2 regions of the Pseudarthrobacter raffinosi genome follow, and region 1 is predicted to be linked to the other one. Evidence: predicted binding sites of a transcription regulator. Region 1 holds the regulator's gene; the other holds the start of a gene.
The links. Region 1 encodes LexA, which represses DNA repair genes until DNA is damaged. Its sites were predicted from a motif close to TCGAACANNTGTTCGA; they were not measured.
Positions count from the first base shown of each region.

Region 2: NG697_RS12600 (LexA family protein) is a predicted target of LexA. The motif match lies at 6,034-6,049, and genes of this name have one in related genera.

Region 1 is NZ_JAMXBG010000003.1:44,797-54,706, reverse strand. It holds gene miaB (tRNA (N6-isopentenyl adenosine(37)-C2)-methylthiotransferase MiaB) at 1-1,331, shown strand, start outside; gene miaA (tRNA (adenosine(37)-N6)-dimethylallyltransferase MiaA) at 1,335-2,231, shown strand; gene dapF (diaminopimelate epimerase) at 2,241-3,185, shown strand; gene NG697_RS03830 (class I SAM-dependent methyltransferase) at 3,166-3,780, opposite strand; gene hflX (GTPase HflX) at 4,221-5,786, shown strand; gene NG697_RS03820 (ATP-dependent DNA helicase) at 5,779-7,836, shown strand; gene lexA (transcriptional repressor LexA) at 7,850-8,596, opposite strand; gene NG697_RS03810 (LysM peptidoglycan-binding domain-containing protein) at 8,946-9,386, shown strand; gene NG697_RS03805 (histidinol-phosphate transaminase) at 9,465-9,910, shown strand, end outside.
Region 2 is NZ_JAMXBG010000011.1:86,777-96,686, reverse strand. It holds gene NG697_RS12625 (Y-family DNA polymerase) at 1-943, opposite strand, end outside; gene NG697_RS12620 (hypothetical protein) at 1,016-1,357, shown strand; gene NG697_RS12615 (hypothetical protein) at 2,415-3,395, shown strand; gene NG697_RS12610 (hypothetical protein) at 4,152-5,339, shown strand; partial or broken gene NG697_RS12605 (Y-family DNA polymerase) at 5,326-5,576, opposite strand; gene NG697_RS12600 (LexA family protein) at 5,585-5,956, opposite strand; gene NG697_RS12595 (hypothetical protein) at 6,326-6,715, opposite strand; gene NG697_RS12590 (hypothetical protein) at 6,821-7,087, opposite strand; gene NG697_RS12585 (hypothetical protein) at 7,256-8,050, opposite strand; gene NG697_RS12580 (hypothetical protein) at 8,053-8,439, opposite strand; gene NG697_RS12575 (hypothetical protein) at 8,472-8,963, opposite strand; gene NG697_RS12570 (hypothetical protein) at 9,049-9,255, opposite strand; gene NG697_RS12565 (hypothetical protein) at 9,324-9,473, opposite strand; gene NG697_RS12560 (hypothetical protein) at 9,668-9,910, opposite strand, start outside.

The sequences.
Region 1 (9,910 bases):
ACGCGGACAACAAGCTCTACGGCAACCTGGGCATGTTAGCGCCCGTCAAGGCCGCCAACCCGGGTATGCAGATCGCCGTGGGAGGCTGCCTGGCCCAGAAGGACCGCGAGACCATCCTGAAAAAGGCTCCCTGGGTGGATGCTGTCTTCGGCACCCACAATGTCGGAGCCCTCCCGGCACTGTTGGACCGGGCCCGGCACAACAACGAAGCCCAGCTGGAGATCCTCGAATCCCTGGACGTCTTCCCCTCCACCCTGCCCACCAAGCGTGACTCGGTCTATTCCGGCTGGGTCTCCATCTCGGTCGGCTGCAACAACACCTGCACGTTCTGCATCGTCCCGGCCCTGCGCGGGAAGGAAAAGGACCGCCGCCCGGGCGACATCCTGGCTGAAATCCAGGCCCTGGTGGATGACGGCGCCATCGAAGTCACCCTGCTGGGCCAGAACGTGAACTCCTACGGTGTGGAGTTCGGTGACCGGCAGGCGTTCTCCAAACTCCTGCGCGCGTGTGGGGAAATTAAAGGCCTGGAACGGGTCCGCTTCACCAGCCCCCACCCCGCCGCCTTCACCGACGATGTCATAGACGCCATGGCCGAAACCCCCAACGTGATGCCGCAGCTGCACATGCCGCTGCAGTCCGGGTCCGACAAAGTCCTGAAGGACATGAGACGGTCCTACCGTTCCACCAAGTTTTTGGGCATCCTGGACAAGGTCCGCGAGAAGATCCCGCACGCCGCCATCTCCACTGACATCATTGTCGGCTTCCCCGGCGAAACCGAGGAAGACTTCCAGGCCACCCTTGACGTTGTGGAGCAGTCGCGCTTCGCGACGGCTTTCACCTTCCAGTACTCGAAGCGTCCGGGTACTCCCGCGGCGGACTTGCCGGACCAGCTTCCTAAGGCCGTGGTCCAGGAGCGATTTGAACGCCTGACCGCACTGCAGGACAGGATCGCCGCCGAGGAAAACGCCACGCAGCTTGGCCGCCGGGTAGAAGTGATGGTCACCGCCCACTCAGGGCGCAAGTCCGAAGAAACCCACAGGCTGTCCGGCCGGTCCGAGGACCAGCGACTGGTGCACTTCTCCGTTCCCGAGGGGGCAGAGGTGCCGCGTCCGGGGGACCTGGTCACCGTCACCATCACCGAGGCCGCAGCCTTCCACCTCGTGGCCGACCCGTCGTTGCAGGACTACAGCCTGCGGCGTTCCCGCGCGGGGGACGCCTGGGACAGGTCCCAGGCAGATTCGTGCGGCGCTCCCGTGCCGGCTGCCGCAGGCGGCGCCGGCCGCACCGGAGTCTCGCTGGGGATGCCCACGCTGCCGGTACGGAGCCGCTGACCGGTGGTCCAGCCTCCGGTTATTGCTGTTGTTGGTCCCACAGGGTCAGGTAAGTCCGATCTAGCCGTGAATCTTGCCCTGGAGCTGGACGGCGAGGTCATCAATGCCGACGCCATGCAGTTCTATCGCGGGATGGACATAGGCACCGCCAAGATCACGCCGGCAGAGCGCAAGGGTGTTCCCCACCACCTTCTGGACATCCTGGACGTCACGGAGGAGGCCAGCGTTTCAGACTTCCAGCAGCAGGCCCGGAGCATTGTCAGCGATATCCACGCGCGCGGCAAGCGAGCCATTCTGGCGGGCGGTTCGGGTCTCTACGTGCGGGCCGCCCTCGACGTCCTCGAATTCCCGGGCACGGATCCTGTCCTCCGGCAGCGGCTCGAGGCTGAGCTCGATGAAGCTGGCCAGGATGCCCTCCTGGCACGGCTCCGGGAGGTGGATCCGGTGTCAGCGGGCCGTGTCTCCGATGCGCGCCGGATCATCAGGGCGCTCGAAGTCCATGAGCTCACCGGCCGGCCCTTCAGTTCCTTTATGCCCCAGCGGGAGTATTTCCAGCCTGCCGTCCAGATCGGCCTGGCCGTGGACCGCGACGTCCTCCGTGAACGGCTGGCACTGCGGGTCCACAACATGGTGGACCAGGGGCTGTTGGGGGAAGTGCGCCAGCTGGACACGGCCGGTCTCCGCGGCGGCAAAACTGCGCCGAGGGCCCTCGGCTATGCCCAGTTCCTGAAAGTGCTCGCCGGCGGTTCAACAGTTGGCGAGGCTGCCGAGGACACCATTGTGGCCACGCGGCAGTTCGCCAGGCGCCAGCTCACGTGGTTCCGCGCCGATCCCCGCATCACTTGGCTGGACTGGCAGGCGCCGGACCTTGCGGCCCAGGCCGTGGCTCTCAGCCGGTAATCTAGGACCATGGACGCAACTCCCGCAGAGACCACAGAGCCCGTCTTCCACACCTTGGGCGGACTCCGCTTCTCCAAGGGACACGGCACCGGCAACGACTTTGTGCTGGTCGCCGACCCAGACGGCGTCCACACCATCGACGCCGGCCAGGTAGCCGCGCTCTGCGACCGTCACCGCGGGATCGGCGGCGACGGACTGATCCGGGCCGTCCCCTCCCGGTACCTCTCCGAAGGTCGCGAGCTGCTGCTGAGCAGCCCCGAGGCCGAATGGTTCATGGACTACCGCAACGGCGACGGGTCGCTCTCGGAAATGTGCGGCAACGGGGTCCGCGTATTTGTGCACTTCCTGCGTGCCGAGGGCTTGGTTGACCTGCCCGACGGCGGCGCGCTCACCATCGGGACGCGCGGCGGCGTCAAGACCGTGGTCCGGACAGGGGACAGCTATGCGGTGGACATGGGCGCGTGGGAATTCATTTTCCCCGGCGACGCGACCGCGAAAGCCATGGACTCGCTGGTAACCGCAGACGGCCTGGAAGTGCCCCGCCCGGCCCTGTCAGTGAGCATGGGCAACCCGCACACCGTGGTGGCACTGGCTGAACTGTCCGAATTGGAAGCCACCAGGCTCTACACTGCTCCGAAGGTCGATCCGGTGCCGGCCAATGGAACCAACGTTGAATTCGTCGTGCCTGCCGAACCGCTGGTCCACAAGGGGATCGGCACCATCACCATGCGCGTCCATGAGCGGGGTGTGGGCGAGACCCAGTCCTGTGGAACAGGCGCGTGCGCCGCCGCAGTGGCCATCCGGCACTGGGCCGGGGCGGAAGCGCCGGACTCCTGGCAGGTCAACGTGCCGGGCGGCGTGGTCGGGGTCAAGTTCTTCGCCGGGGCGGGCGGGCACGAGCACGTCGAGCTCAGCGGGCCCGCCGTAATTGTGGCTACTGGGACGCTTTCCTGACCCGAAGGATGCGGAAGGACTTGGACGTGGACTCCCGGCTCACGGCGAAGGATGCATCCAGTTCCGTCGCGAGCCAGCGCTGAAGCGAATCCGAGCCCAGGTTTTTTTGGACCACCAGCCACGCGGAGCCGCCCGGCGCCAGCCGGGGCAGCCACAGCTTCAGGAGGCTGTGGAGTTCATCCTTGCCGATCCGGATGGGCGGATTGGACCAGATCGTGTCAAAGCGCAGGTCCGGGTCCACCGCCTCCGGAGTGCTGGCCAGCACGTTGCCCAGGCCCAGCAGGGACGCATTCTCGTTGGTCAGCGTGATGCAGCGTTCATTGACGTCCACGGCGTAGACCTTGGCGTGTGGCGCCCGCAATGCGAGGGTCAGGGCAATGGGCCCCCAGCCGCAGCCGATGTCAAGGAGGTTGCCTGTGGGGTCCGGGGCCGGGACCTCGGCCAGGAGCACCGCCGTCCCCTTGTCGATGCCGTCGGGGCTGAAGATGCCGCCGGACGTCTGCAGCGTGCGTGTCTCGCCGGCCAGTTCCACGGTGAGCGGCTTGCGGGTGAACGGCCCGGCGGGCGATGCGCTGAAATAGTGTGCGGACTCCATAACTGGCCAGATTAGTTGGCCGGGGTGGACAATGCGAAACCGCGGGCACCGCTTCTGCTAATCTTGAACCCATGTTCTTGATCTTCGAGTAGCCGGCACGGCCGGGTGTCCCTCCCGGACGCCGCCTGTTCCGAAGCCGTGCCCCGCAGCGATGCAGGTATTAACCTTCCGCAAGTGCGCCACATGCCAGGTCTTCCGTATCTGGTATGCCGCCGGGCAATACTCGAGCGATCTGCCGCCGCCGGTCCTTGCTGTTTTGCCCGCGCTTCCACCACTCCACGCATCCCCGGATGCGAAGACTCCCTGCGCGGCCCGGTCCCGACCGGCGCGCAGCAGACCAGGAGGCCCGGATGACTGCAAGCCGTCAGCCCAGCGCGAATACTTCACCACTGAACAACGATCGGCACTATTCTGAAAATGCCGAAACTTCAAAGGAGACCATGACCAGCCAGCCCAACACCGGTTCAGATCCAGCAGCCCAGGACATGAGTCCCGAGGAGATCCAAGCTGTCATCGACCGGATTCTCGCCAAGGACGTACCGGCCAGGAACGTCATCGCCGCAGACGGTGACAAGAGCGTGTTCGGCAGGGCCCAGGCGATCTCCCGCTTGGACGACGAACACACCAGCTACGACGGCGACCAGCAGGACCGGGAGGAACGCCGGGCGCTGAAGCGCGTGGCCGGGCTGTCCACCGAACTCGAAGATGTCACCGAGGTCGAATACCGGCAACTGCGGCTCGAACGTGTGGTCCTGGCTGGGCTATGGTCCGAAGGCACCTTGGCGGACGCGGAGAATTCCCTGCGTGAGCTCGCCGCCCTCGCCGAAACAGCAGGCTCGGAAGTCCTGGACGGGATGGTGCAGCGCCGTGCCAAACCGGACCCGGGCACGTTCCTGGGTTCCGGAAAGGCCCTCGAGCTCAAGGAAATCGTGATGGCCACCGGGGCTGACACCGTTGTGGTGGATGCCGAACTGGCACCGTCCCAGAGGCGTAGCCTCGAGGACATTGTCAAGGTCAAAGTCATTGACCGCACGGCCCTGATCCTGGACATCTTTGCCCAGCACGCCAAGAGCCGTGAAGGCAAGGCCCAGGTGGAACTGGCGCAGCTCGAATACCTCCTGCCACGACTGCGTGGCTGGGGTGAATCGATGTCCCGCCAGGCCGGTGGCCAGGTGGGCGGCGCTGGCGCCGGCATGGGTTCGCGCGGACCGGGTGAAACAAAAATCGAACTGGACCGTCGCCGGATCCGGACCCGCATGGCCAAGCTGCGGCGCGAGATCGCTGCAATGAAGCCGGCGCGGGAGACCAAGCGGGCCAACCGCCGTCGTAATTCAGTGCCTTCGGTTGCGATTGCCGGGTACACCAACGCCGGGAAGTCATCGCTGCTGAACAGGCTGACCGACGCCGGCGTGCTGGTGGAGAACGCACTCTTCGCCACCCTGGATCCCACCGTGCGAAAGGCAGAGACCTCCGATGGCCTCGGCTACACCCTGGCGGACACCGTGGGTTTTGTCCGTTCACTGCCCACCCAGCTGGTGGAGGCCTTCCGCTCCACGTTGGAGGAAGTGGCTGACGCGGATCTGATCCTGCACGTGGTGGACGTGTCCCACCCGGACCCCGAGGGCCAGATTGCCGCTGTCCGCAAGGTCTTCAGCGAAGTGGATGCCCGCAAGGTGCCCGAAATCATTGTCCTGAACAAGGCCGATGCCGCGGATCCTTTTGTGGTGGAGCGCCTCAAGCAGCGCGAGCCGCGCCACATAGTGGTCTCGGCACGCACAGGCCAGGGGATCCCCGAACTGCTGCATGCCATCAGTGAGGGGATTCCGCGGCCCGGCGTGAAGCTGGAGCTCCTTATTCCCTACGACCGCGGTGACCTGATCAGCAAACTGCACGAGACCGATGCCGAGATCCTGAGCCTGGATCACGGCGAGCACGGTACCCGTGTTTTGGTGATGGTGCGTGAGGGCCTTGCGGCTGAACTGGAACCCTTCATCAACCATGACTGAGGTTGCGGCAGGGGAAGTCAAAGGTACGGCCGGCGAGCAGTTCGTGATCGAATTGCTCGACCGCGCCGTGGCCGGCATGGGCGGTCAAAGCCGCAGTGGGCAGCACGAGATGGCCAGGCAGGTGGCCAAGGCCATCGAAACCGGCGACCACCTCTTGGTTCAGGCCGGAACGGGGACCGGAAAGTCGCTGGCCTACCTCATTCCGCTCATTGCGCACTCGCTGGTGAGCAACAAACCCACCTTGGTGTCAACGGCCACGCTTGCGCTGCAGACCCAGATTGTGGGCCGCGACCTTCCCCGGCTGCTGAAGACCATCACCCCTGCCCTGGACCGCCCGGTCAAGGTGGCCCTGGTCAAGGGTCGCTCCAACTATGTCTGCCAGCACAAGCTCGAAGGCGGGTTCCCCTCCGAGGAACCCGCCGAGGGCCAGCTGTTCTCCCTCGGCGAAGACACCAGCGTCCCGCATTTCGCCGCCGCATTGGGCGGGCCCTCGTCCCAGCTGGGCAAGGAAGTGGTGCGCCTGCGCGAGTGGGCGGAGAAGACCACCACGGGCGACCGTGACGAACTCCTGCCCGGCGTTACTGACCGGGCCTGGCGGCAAGTTTCGGTGACGTCCATGGAATGCCTGGGGGCCCAAAAATGCCCCATGGCAGCCGAATGCTTCAGCGAACTGGCTCGCCACGACGCCGCCGAGGCCGACGTTGTGGTCACCAACCATGCCATGCTCGCTGTCAGCGCCTTTGAAGGCCTGGCAGTGCTTCCCGAATACGACGTTGTGGTGGTGGACGAGGCCCACGAACTGCAGGACCGGGTCACCGGTGCGGTATCGGGGCAACTCTCCGTGGCAATGGTCCACGCTGCGGCGTCGGGCGCTCGGAAACACACGGCCATCACTGTGGATGCCCTCAACGCAGCTGCCGCCAACCTGGAACTCGCCTTGGCCGGCGTGCCCAACGGGCTGCTCCCGAATGGCCTCAACGACGAACAGCTGGATTGTGTGGACCAATTGCGTGAGGCCTGCCGCGCCGCGCTGTCCGATTCCAAGGGGGACGGCAGCCAAACGGCCGACGGCGGGCGGCAGCTCGCGCGCTCACGCCTGATGCTGATCCTCGAGCTGTGCGAGCGGCTGATCGTGGCCCGTGAAAACCGCGAGGTTGTGTGGTTTTCCCGCGCAAGTTCCTTCGATCCGCAACAGGGCTATGCGCAGCCCGACGACTCTGCGCCGGTCCTGGTCAACATCGCGCCGCTTAGCGTTGCCGGCAAGCTCCGCGAAGGGCTGTTCGCCGGCCACACGGTTGTGCTGACCTCGGCAACCCTGGCCATCGGCTCAGCCTTTGAACCGACCGCCGGCGGCTTGGGACTGGTGGGGGAGGGCGCGCCCAGCTGGAGCGGGATCGATGTCGGATCGCCCTTCGACTATCCCAAACAAGGGATCCTCTACGTCGCAGGGCACCTCCCCAAGCCGGGCCGCGGGGCGTCGCCGGAGGCCCTCGATGAACTTGAGGCGCTGATCCGCGCGTCCGGCGGCGGCGCCCTGTGTCTGTTTTCGTCGCGCCGAGCCGCCGAGGAGGCCGCTGAAGCGATGCGTCCCCGGCTTGGCCTCAGCATTCTCTGCCAGGGCGACTCCACCATGACGGCCCTGGTGAAGCAGTTCGCGGACGAGCCCGATACCTGCCTGTTCGGCACCATGTCCCTGTGGCAAGGCGTTGATGTTCCGGGTGGATCATGCAGGCTGGTGGTGATCGACCGCATCCCGTTCCCGCGGCCGGATGACCCGCTGATGACCGCACGGTCCCGCGCCGTTGCGCAGGCCGGCGGAAACGGCTTTATGGCGGTATCGGCGACCCACGCGGCCATCCGCCTGGCCCAGGGCGCGGGAAGGCTGATCCGTTCCACCAGAGATAAAGGTGTGGTGGCGGTGCTTGATTCCCGGCTGGCCACCGAGCGCTACGCCGGATTCCTCCGCGCCGCTCTGCCGCCGTTCTGGCCCACCACGGACCGCAAGACCGCGTTCGCCGCCCTGGAAAGGCTGGCCGGAAAGGGCGCCTGACTGCGCGCAGGTCCTATAGCGACCGCAGGACCGAGACGACCTTGCCCATGATTGTGGCGTGATCGCCCAGGATGGGCTCGTACTGGGTGTTCTGCGGCAACAGCCACGTGTGGCCATCGCGCTGGCGGAAGGTCTTGACGGTGGCTTCGTCGTCCAGCAGGGCCGCGACAATATCGCCGTTGGAGGCGTCTGCCTGCCGTCGGACCACTACCCAGTCGCCGTCGCAGATGGCAGCATCCACCATGGAGTCGCCGGCCACGCGCAGCATAAAGAGCTCACCCTGGCCCACGAGCTGCCGGGGCAGGGGCATCACATCTTCCACCACCTGGTCAGCAAAGATGGGCCCGCCGGCCGCGATCCGGCCCACCAACGGCACCATCGCGGTGTCCATGGCAGAGGGAAGTTCGGTGACCGTCCCGCCGATGCCGTGCAGGACTGAGGGCTTGGTTGTCCCGTTCGCCTTAGGGGACCCGCCGTCAAGCGTCAACGGCATCAGGACTTCCATGGCGCGCGGACGCTTGGGGTCCCGGCGAAGGTATCCCAGCTTCTCCAGTTGCGAGAGCTGGTGGGTCACGCTCGACAAACTCGCCAGGCCCACGGTGTCACCGATTTCACGCATCGACGGCGGATAGCCGTTGTCATTCACCGAGCGCTGGATGGTTTCAAGGATCTTCTTTTGGCGGGCGGTGAGCCCCTTGGGAGTCCGTGGGGGTTGGCGGCGCTGCGGTGTCGCCTTGCCCTCGGCGGCTGGTGCTGCCATGTTCGCCAATGCCTTTCGGTTGCCCGGCTCCGCTCCGGCCGCTGGTGCCTGGAACGCCCCGGGGCTGGTGTCGGAGTTGATTGTCAGACCCTGCTGATGAACTACAGAGGTGGTTGTTCTTTCATCCAAACGTAGGCCAGCCACAGGGCTTTTTCAAACATTTGTTCTAGCGAGTCTCGACAATATTCGTTGATAAGTGCTAAAAATGAAGAAGCAAAGTTCGAACATGTGTTCTACTCGTTGCTTGCGGATTCGAATATTCGAATCTATGGACGGCTCAGGCCGGTACCGGCAAGTGGACGCGGAGGGCGCGCCGGGCAGCACAGTATGGTCCAGGAGGGCTCATTTCATGTCAGCTTTATCTGCTTCGCAGGACTCGCGTCCGCAGTTCATTTCCGTGCAGGACCTCACCTCGCGGCAGTGGTCCGCACCCGTTTCGACGTCGGGTTCGGCGCCAAGGCAGCGCAGGGAACCGTTGCCGCCGCTGCGCCTGACCCGCAGGGGCCGGATTGTCCTCATCGGCATCCCGCTGGTGATTCTTGCCGCAATCCTGCTTTCCCTGGCAGGTTTCCTCAACGCCCCGGCAAAGGCCGCCGATTTTGCCGCCGACCTGTCGCTAACGCCAACAGTCTCGGTCACGGTGCAGGCCGGCCAGTCACTCTGGGCCATCGCCAGTACCGTTGCGCCCGAGCGTGATCCCCGTGATGTCATCGCGGATATTGCCCAGTTGAACAACCTTTCCGCCGGCGGCGTTGTCCCCGGACAGCAACTCTTCGTCCCCACCAGGTAAAGAGCCTGCGGGCTCGGGCGTGTGCCGCCGCAGGCCGTCACATTTTCCGGCCGTCTGCTTCGGACCTAAACTGTTCAGGTGAATGACCAGCTAGAGCGTCTGAACAGACTTCCCCTCCGGACCAACCTCCGCGGACTGACCCCGTACGGTGCCCCGCAGTTGGATGTACCTATCCTGCTGAACGTCAACGAAAACACCCATGGCGTCCCGGCGGACGTCCGGGCCGCGATCAGCGTGGCCGTGACGGAAGCCGCGGCGGGCCTCAACCGCTACCCGGACCGTGAGTTCACCGAACTCCGGGAAGCGCTGGCCGAATATCTCGGCCACGGTCTTGATGCCACCAACATCTGGGCGGCCAACGGGTCCAACGAGGTCCTCCAGCAGATTCTCCAGGCTTTCGGCGGACCCGGGCGGACGGCCCTGGGATTCCCGCCCACGTACTCCATGTATCCGCTCCTGGCCAGCGGCACGGACACCGGGTACATCGTCGGGCAGCGGGCCGACGATTACGGGCTCAGCGCCGA
Region 2 (9,910 bases), on a different contig from region 1:
ACGGGAACGCTGAGGCGGTCTGGTTGAAGTGGGAGGTCCCGGCGAAACAGGTGAGCACCTTGGCCTGAAGGTTCTCGCGCGCGAGCCGGACGGCCGCGTTCTGGGCGTAGATGGAGAACACCTCGTGCATCCGGGCAGCGGACATCACGGGTTTTGAGAAGGACCGGGAGAAGATCAGCTGCTGTTGGGTGGACCGTTCCTCCTCCAAAGGAAGGCACGCGATGCCGTTGAGCTCCATGATGGTGCGCTGCATCAGGACCGAGAACTTCTTCCGCATGACGTTCGGGTCGGTGGCTTTCAGGTCCGCGATGGTGAAGATGCCCAGAGCGTTCAGCCGCTTGCCCAGACGGCCAGCGATCCCCCAGATGCCTGTCACAGGCACCTTAGCCATGACCGCTTCCGCGGTGCCTGGCGGGAGAGCGTCGTAGTTGCAGACCCCGGCCATATGCGGGTTCTGCTTGGCTAGTCGGTTCGAGAATTTGGCCAGGGTTTTGGTGGCGGCGATGCCAACGCAGACGGGCAGGCCCACGTGCCTGGCGACGGCGTCCTTGATCTCGCGGCCGACCTTGAGCAGATCCTCTGGTGTGCCCCGGAGACCCAGAAAAGCCTCATCGATCGAATAGACGCTGACCTCGTAGGAGTACCTGCCGAGCAGTTCCATGACCCTCGAGCTCAGGTCTCCGTACAACTCGTAGTTCGAACTCCGGTGGATCAGGCCGGTCCGCTTGGCGTCGGCCGCCAGCTTGAACCAAGGGTCGCCGTTGTCGATCCCGAGTGCCTTGGCTTCGTTGGACCGGGCGACCACGCACCCGTCGTTATTGGACAGAACGACGACCGGTTTGCCCTCCAGTTTTGGGTCGAAGGCCCGCTCGCACGAGACGTAGAAGCTGTTCACATCCACCAGGGCGATGCTCTGGACGTGCCGTCCGCATGAGGACGTCATCGGGCATGCTCCCGGCAAGTTGCCAGTAAGCTGTCAGGAAACATACACATTGCACTCGTTTTGGGGGATCCCTTGAAGAAATTCGCTGCCGTCGTTCTGGCTGCATCAGGCCTGCTGGCCATGACAGGCTGCGCCCCGCAGCTGTCCACCTCGGAGACCTGCGTGGAGCTCCGTGCCATCACCAGCGGATTCCCGTCTTCTCCCTCGGACGAGGAAATCAAAGCCTCCATGCAAGAGGTAGACAAGCTGTCCGGGAGGGCATCCGACACACTGAAGGGCGTGCTCAAGGATGTAGCTTTCGCGAACTTGGAGCGGCTCAAGCCCGCCAAGGAGCAGGACACCGCGAAGATCGATGAGGCACAGAAGCGCATTGACGCTAAGTCCGACATGATGGAAGCCACCTGCAAGCTGTAGGTTTCAGCGCCGTTATGCCGGTAGACAGCGTTTTTCGTTCCGGCGCTTTTCCCGGCCTCTGGCCCGGATCCAAGCGGATCGAATACCACGGGACGGTGCGATTCGACGTTCACGACACACCCTTTGTTCGAATGTATGTTCGAATAAAGTGTACCGTCGGGCTCTGACAATTGGGCGTCGAGGTCACCGGATAACTGCTCCGTAGGATCGGTTCGATGAGAAAAGTAGTCATGACTCCCCAAGCGGTCGGGATACCGCTGGCGCCAGAAACACCGGCCCCGACCAATACTGCTTAAGCGCCTGGATTGGCCCGGAGGGCGAACGCCAGTGTCAGCAGCGAGTCCTCGTGTGGTGTGGGGCTTGCCATAGTCATCACCGTATCTGTGCACGTGGTTTGGACGCCGCACTGACGAATCTGTCCTGCCAAGCTAGGGGGACCCGTCCGAAGAAGAGTTTGCCCTGACGCTTCGCTCAATGCTCCGTCTCGTTGTGTCTTTTTCTATAGAGGAGCGAGGCAACGTCCAGCAGTCCCAAAACGACTCGCCCCAGAACCCACGCAAACACGAAACACCAGAGGGCATTTATGAGGAGCTGAACATAGAATGCCCGTCGATAGCAATCTCGGTGTCCATCCGTCCCACCGTGGCCAAGAAGTAGCCAAAAAGGGGGCTGAAAGTGACCACGGTGACTAGCACGAAAAGTTCATTCCCTATGACCATCGCTATCAGCATCATGCAGATAGACAGCAGGGCGTGGGTCACTGCGAGTCGAATAATTATTCTCTTAGGACCTCTCTCTGTATCCCCCACGCGGCGAGCCTAGTGGACTAGCGGGGTTCATGCCGCTTATTCGGCGCGCATTGAATCAGCTATTTCCTCCGTAGGCCTGCTTAGGGTATCCGCTTGCTCCTTGAAAGTGGGTGAGCCCTGGAGTCTCCACGAAACCGGTCATACGAGAGAGATAATTCAGCCACAGAGACGCGGGGTCTATACCGAGCACACAATTGTTGTTACGCCCGCCAAATTGGTGGGAGTGCTCAACAGGGTAAATTCTTGGGATGCCCCACACTGGAATACATGACCTCGCTGCGCGACTGGGAATCGATCTCGATCTTTCTGTTGAGCCGACCAAAGAAGATCTCCTGAGCGCTATCAACGTCGAACTCAGAGACCTGCAAGTGCCCCAACCCACCGCAGCGCAACACGCACGACAAGTTGCTCTCATTGAGGCTCGCGGTGAACTTCTTGGGACTGGCCAAGCAGGGGCGTCCCCATCCACAGATCTAGTACCCGTCTCACTCGTGAGTCAGATGGTCGAGGCCATTCAAAGTAATCTGGCCAAAGAACCGATGGCCGCTCCCTCCCGTCCAGATGCAACCTTGACCATGAGGACAAACGTCAAAGCCACTGCCACCCAGGCATCGGCGGATTTCACGAAGGCACGCTCACTACCGTTCGCTGGGGCCGGGGCGCTGGCAGTCTCGGCCTACGGGCTCAGAACCTACTTCAACGTTGGCGACGTGGAACTCCCATCAGACTGGTTCTATCCACTTTTTTGGACAGCAGTCTTCATCATCGGCGTCGGCTATCTCGCATCCACTGTGGCCCAGAGGCAAGCCAGCAGAATCCTGCGGGCGCTCTACAATCCCGACATCCAGGAAGAGGCTCTGAACCATCTTGGAGATGAATCCGTGGACTATTTCGGCAGCCACAGCCAGAGAATGATTGAGATGGATGGCGAACCCGGAAGACCGCATCGGGCTATTGACAGCGGAGATGGGATTATCGTCAATCGAAGCCTATATCGATATGGTCTACGCGAGCTCGCTTACGGGAGGGTCGGGAGCCTGAGGTCCGTTGTGGACCTTCTGTCCACGGTAGACCTCGCGGCGGCGACTGACGACGCTACAGGGTTGGCATTGGACCGTCTCTGCGATCTGAAGATAATCGAGCCCGTCGTTTACCAGCGCCGCCAAGCGTTCAGACTCATATGGGACCGTCCAGAGATCGAGATTCGCATGGGCAGCGGCCGCGAATGAACTAGAAGTTGTCCGTCCGAATAACGAGGCGTTTCTTACCTTCAACTAGTAGTGCGTTGAGCTTGGTGCGGGCTCTGTAGCACCTTCGGTGCTGAGTGGTGACTATGCCGCTGAGTGTCACCGCACGATTCTGATTGCCAGGCTAGGCCGGGCCGCCGGGAGCCCCGCTGCGGCGCCTGCCCTAAGCAGACGCCGCGAAGCTCTACTCCTGCTAAAGCGTGTTTGCCAGGGCTGCGAGGCCGCCCGCCAGGAGCGCCGCGACGGCGCCGGTGGAGGCGCAGCCCGCCGGGCGTGGTGCTGCTCAGCCGGAATCGGTGAACCAGGGGCACGATGAACCACCAGAGTCCCAGTGCGGCGAGGAAGAAGATTGCGGGAAGTGCCATGGCATTTCCGCCTTTCTGACGTGGGGGCGCAGCGCCCACTCGCTGGGTAGACGCCCCGGGTTCGAGGTATCTATCTCCATGTGTGCGGCTGGTTTCGTTCCCGCGCAGCGGTTCGAGGACGCTTACGGCCCGTTCCCATGACCGCATGTTTGGCGGCGGTGGACAGTTGCGGGGCTTAGCGCGGCAGCTGCACGTTCCCTGGATCCAGCTCCGGGCGCGGTCGAATGTATCTGATGGCGCGGCGGAAGGCGTTGCCCGTCCAGGCGATGTCGGCCGTCGAGTACGCGGGACGTCATAGCGAGTTGGGCGTCGGGTCGCGGGTGGTAAGAAAGTTGGACGGGGTATCAGAACGATAGGCAGTGAGAACAAGAGCATGTCAATTTCGGCTACGTGGGAGCAGACCCGTCATGGGCTATTGCTCGAGTTGGCGGCGCTCCCTTCCGAGGGTGATGTCGTGCAGTGGCAGCGGCGCTTGGCTGACGCGATCATCGACGCCGAAGGTGCGAAGGTCGCGACCGACATGGGGGAAGCGAAAAGACACCGGCATTTGTTGCGCGTGATCGCGGACGGCCTGGTGCATGAATTGTTGGACGAACACACGATCCGGTCGCTTTCGCGCCATCCCGGCAAACCAGCATCGCTGTTAGCGCAAGGAGCCGACTTTGATTTCGTTTTTGAGCAGGCGAGCAGGCTCCACAGCCTTGGTTTCATTCCAATCATTGCCGATTTGACGACACTTATTGGTGTGGGCGACATCGTCGGCTGGAGCGCCACCGGTGTGGTGGTGTTGGAGTGCAAAAACCGGCCAGCCCCGCTGCGAGAGGCCACGACCGGGCGGTTGGCGCGGCAACGTCAGCGTGGTGAACAGGTTGAGACGTATCTGACCACCAGCACTCTGGATGAAGGCGACTCGCTGCGGCAGGCGGTTACGATGTCGTTGCCGTCTCCCGATTGGGCTGCGGTCACTGACCTGCTCGAACGTTGCGAGGAATCGAGCTCTGGCGCCGCGGTGTATTCGCTTGGGCAGAATGACATCCTTGTGGCTGCTACGGCGCAGGCGACGCCGGAACAAGTCATGACGCTAGTGCTCGACTTCATAGAGTCGACGAGCCCGACAGTTGTGTTCTACTCGGAGCTGATCAACACCGCCAGCTACCGGTTTATGGCCCCGTCGAGTTATCCGGTCGCCGGTGACCGACGGTGGCGGCTACTTGAAGGTGAACTACGACTAATCAGGCTAATCGACATGAGCGCATTTGCGGCAGAGCTCGTGCACGAGGGTGCTGTAATCACGTTAGTGCCGGAGCAATCCGCGGCGCGGCTCGATTTGCGGATCGACGTTGACGGGCGGGAGTACACGAGGTTTACCCATCAGCTCGCAGAGTTCTGCCTATGGATGCCGGTGCCCTTGGCGGCGATACGGCAAACGCTCATTGACTACGCACTCACGCTGGTTAAGGAACGAGCGGCGGCTTCTGGTGAGACCGCTGACAGCCCGAACCTCGCTGCGGGGGACAACTTCATGTACGCCACGGTGTACAGACCCGAATCCGGGCGCTGACGTCCCAGAGCTCGTAGTTGCTAGACAGTGCGACCAAGCCCCATTCCTTGGCCCGGGGTGCGAGTTAAACCATGGCTCGCCCAGCGCTTTGGCCTCGGGGGAGCGTGTGACCGCACAGCCGTCGTTGTTGGACAGCACGATCACCGGCTTGCCCTCCAGGGAAGGGTTGAACGCCCGCTCTGCGGAGGCGTAGAAGCAGTTCACGTCCACGTGGGCGATCTGCGACATGTGCCGCATCGGTGCCGCTAGACATGGTGCAGGCATCGGGTGACGACACCCCACACGGATACTTCCGATAGCTCCGGGACGATGATGTCCGGGTAGTCGGGGTTCTCCGCTGCCAGCCTGACGCGTCCGCGCTCGAGCCGGAGCCGCTTGATGGTGAGCTCGCCGTCGATGATGGCCACCACCACGTTCCCATCCACTGGTGTGAGCGACCGGTCAACGACGAGCTCGTCCCCGTCGGAGATGCCGGCGCCATCCATGCTGTGGCCGCTGACCCGGACGAGGAAGGTGGAGGTGATGTCGTGGATCAGGTGTTTGTTGAGGTCGATGCGGCCGGTGAAGTAGTCCTGGGCCGGGCTCGGGAATCCTGCGGCCACCGAGACTGGAGCCATCGGGATACCCAGTGAGTTCAGATCCAGGCTGGGGGAGAGCGCACTTATCACCGTGACAACCATGACTTCTCCTCAGATAGAACGCGTGTTCGGCTGCCCAAAAAGAGGATCGAACACATGTCTTATTGTAGGCCGGAGCCATGACATAAGGGACACCGGATGCGCATGCGTGGCCGGAGTACAGTCTCCTCCCAGGTCGTATTCGTGGCGGTAGCGCTACGAATACGACCTGCGGCAGTCAAGGGGACCGCGGAGCCGGCGGGGTCCGTCCGGCAGAGGGAGCGAGGAAACCTTTCGGGCCTGTGCCCAGGCAAAGACAGAGCCGCCCGCCAGCAGACCAGCCGGCGGGGCGGTTCTGCGAGGTGGGGCTTAGTCGTCCTGGGCGACCAGGTCGGCGTCGGCCAGGGAGGTCCACTGTTCCAGGATTTCCTCCGGGCTTCGAACCGAGCCGGCCGGGTCAACGACCACCACGTGTCCGCGGGCGTGGCCGCTGCCGACACTGCCTGCTGCCGCGACGCCGTCTCCGGGGTTGCCGTCCTGGTCGCAGGTGACTCCGGCCGCGGTCAGGGCTGCCACGATCACCGGGGATGCCTCGGTGAAGATCGCATCGTTGTACGCCTCGGTGGCCTCGCCGAGGCCATCCTCGGTGGTGTTGTCATCCATCGCAGCGGCGGTGAAGAGTGCGTCCCACTGCTCGGCGGTGCGGACGGAGTACAGGGCGGCGGTGGCGATCTCGGCGATGGTGTTGCGCTGGTTCATGGGGGTTGCCTTCCGTGGTGCCGGGCTGAGCCGGCGGGTTCTGATCACTCGGTCTGGTGACACCCCCGAACGTTCGGGGAATGGTCTGGGTGGTGCCCGGGAGGCTTACGAGGCCATTCCGTACTTGGCGGCGAGGTAGGACTTCGGGTCATCCTGATCCAGGCCGAGGGCTTCCATCCGCTCATCCTCATCCATGCTCCAGAGGGTAGCGGAGGCGGCGAAGATGTTGTCATCGAGGTCCACCAGGGTCTCGGCGATCTGGGAAGTGCTGGTGTGGGCAAGGGCCCCGGAGCGGCCGGCGCGGGCTTTGAGGTTTGCTGCGGCGATAGCGGCGACTGCTTTTCGGTTGGCCTGGTCGGTTGCTGCGTTCACGGTAGTATCTGTGGCTGTCATGGTGCAGGTCATCGTTTCGCCTTCTTCTCAGTGTTCCTTGCTTGGTCTAATGATTATGTCATTAAATACGTATCGCTGTCTACTCTAGAGGGGGCAAAAGGACCAGACCAGGGGGCACGCAAACTATTTTGGGGGCCGGGGCGGTCGTTACTCGGCGGGATGGGCCTTTTGCAGCTCGGCCAGCGCATATGCCGAGCTGATCCGTTTGGTTTTCCGCGTGGTCCCAGTGAACGTCGGGTCTCCGACCGTCTCAACTTGCCCCCGCTGGATGCGCCGTTTCAGGGTGTCCTGGGCGATGCCGAGCATGAGCGCGTAGTCGGCTGGCGTGATGGTCGCTCTGGAGGCCAGGAAGACCAGCGTAACGGGATCATTTGCGCCGCAGGCGCTCTGGTCGCCGACGGCACTCTTGACCTCTGTCAGGCCTAGGGAAGGCTCGGCGGCGAACACCTCGGCAGTCGGCCAGGTGGGCTCCTGCGAGGCCAGATAGGCGGCAACATCCAGGGATGCGGCTCGGCGGCCTCCGTGCTTGGATTTCGGGTCCAGCTCAAGCTCGAACGGCAGCTTGCCGGCGGTGTACCGGGTGTTGACCACCTCCGGTGCGATGCCCAGAAGTTTGGCCACCTCGGCGGTGGTCACCCAGCGGCTGCCGGCCAGCAGGGCCACCGCCGGGTCCTTGGGCGCAGCAGGGGACATTGGAACCCCGGACTCCGCACCCTTGTGAGCCTTGACCACGGCTGCGAGCTGAGCCTGGGTCAGGTGCGGCCGGCGCTTCATTTCGGCCTCGACATCGGCGCGGGCCACCATGTTGTAACGGCCCTGCTTCTGCACTGGCACCGGGAAGCGGCCCTGGGAGAGGGTGACGGTGGCGGATGCAGGGGTGGAGCCCAGAGCGATGGCGGCGGCCGCCATGGGGATCAGGTCCGGTGCGGGGGAGTTTGTCATGGTCATACGTTCCTTGCCTCGGTGACGCCGTGCAAATCGAGAATCTTGCGCAGCTCCCGCTCAAGCTGCCGCTGGTCGTGCCCCTTCTTCCATTCCTCATAGCGTCGCTGGAGCTCGCCGAGGCCAAGCTCCATGATGCGCATCTGGTTCCCGATGGAGTAGGCACGGTCGACGGCGAAGCTGAATTTGATGCAGCCGATGCGGACCGTGTACAGCTTCTCCGTGCCCCGGACGGATTCGGGAAAGAGCTGGACCTGGTATCCGGAGCACATCTCGAAGATCTCCTCGCAGGATTCGGCGATGCCTTCGTGCTGCTCGATGTGCTTCTTCTTCTCGGCCTCAGGCATCTTGTCGTATGCAGCGTGCAGCGGGTCTGGAATCCTGGTCATGACTGGCTCTCATCTCTTCAGTGGGTTAGTGGTCAGGCGGCCTGGGAGAACGCTGTTCCCTCGGCGATGGCGTAGTGGGTGGTGATCTCGGCCAGCTCGGCCCAGCGGTCCCTGTTGTCCTTGCTGGCCTCGAGCTGTTCGTCGTCGTCATCGAGGTAGTCGTTCAGGTCAACGAGGACCTCATGGGCGTGATCTGCGTGATGGGCGTATCCCTCGTCTGCCCAGTGCTTCATCTCCACCTGGACGGCATACCGGGCCAGGCCCAGCCAGTAATCGATCCTGGCGTCGGGGAGATTCGGCAGGGCGCCGGCGAAGTTGACCGCTGCCTCCGTGGTGCCGGTCTGGGGGAGACCGTCCGTCCAGTACACGCCGTAGGCCTCGCGCAGGAGTTCCGTGATGCTTGATGCCGCGATACGGGCACCAACCCCGGGATCGGCCAGGGCCAGCAGGGTCGTGGCCAGTCCAGCTTCCTGTTCGTCGGAAGTGGGGGCGGGGACTGCGGCGGGGAAGTTCAGGACGGTCATTGCTGGCTCTTTTCGGTGGGTACTTCTTTCGGGTGGTACTGGCTGTCTATGCGGCCGGGCCCGTCGCGGGTGTCGCCTCCGAAACTCAGGTGTTCTGGTTGGTGCAGCGGCGGGGGCTCCGAGTGGGTGCCCGGTATGCGCTGCGGATGACTGATTCGAGAGCAGCTGTACGGATTGCGTCCGCACTCTCAACGGCGGAGAAGCGGTAGTCGTCGTAGAAACCGACCGAGCTTTCAAGCCAGACGGCGACGTCGGTTCCGGCGGCGTTCTCGTTGGTGTCTTGGGTGGTCATGGCCTTCTCGTTTCTGGTTGGTCCGGTGTTACTGAGGTCTATGCGGTGGAGGCGAGTGCGGGTGTCGGTCAGGCTTCTGGGGTCTGCGACTCAGCGGAAGCTGCCGTGAAGTCGCCGCCGCTCGTGAGGGGCCACCAGGCGTGGTAGCCACCGCCGGACCGCACTGTGATTTCTGGGCTGTGTGCTGACTTTTCTTCGTGGGTGTTCTGGGTGGTCATGGCCTTCTCGTTTCTGGTTGGTCCGGTGTTACTGAGGTCTATGCGGTGGAGGCGAGTGCGGGTGTCGCTTAGGCGGCGAGGCTGTGCGTGGCTTTCGGGGAGTCCAGCAGGGCGAGGATCTTTGCGTCTGCTGCCTGGCGTTCTGCCTGCTCGGTCTGAACGGAGCGGCAAACCCGAGCGAAGGCGTCTGCTGCCTAGCGTGCTGTGTCTTCCTGGGCGGACTGTTCGCGGGTTGCCAAATAGAAGTGGACACTTTCAGCGGTGATTGCCGCGAACTCGGCCTGGGCGTTCCGGGACATGTCGGGAGTGCGGCCGTAGACGGTGGCGTGGCCGATGATGCCTCGGGTGTCCCAGGTGTCGTCGGCGGTCCGATGGCCCTTGGGGAAGAACTTTGCGTAGGAGCCGACGGAGCGTTCGAGCCGGCCTTCTGCAATCAG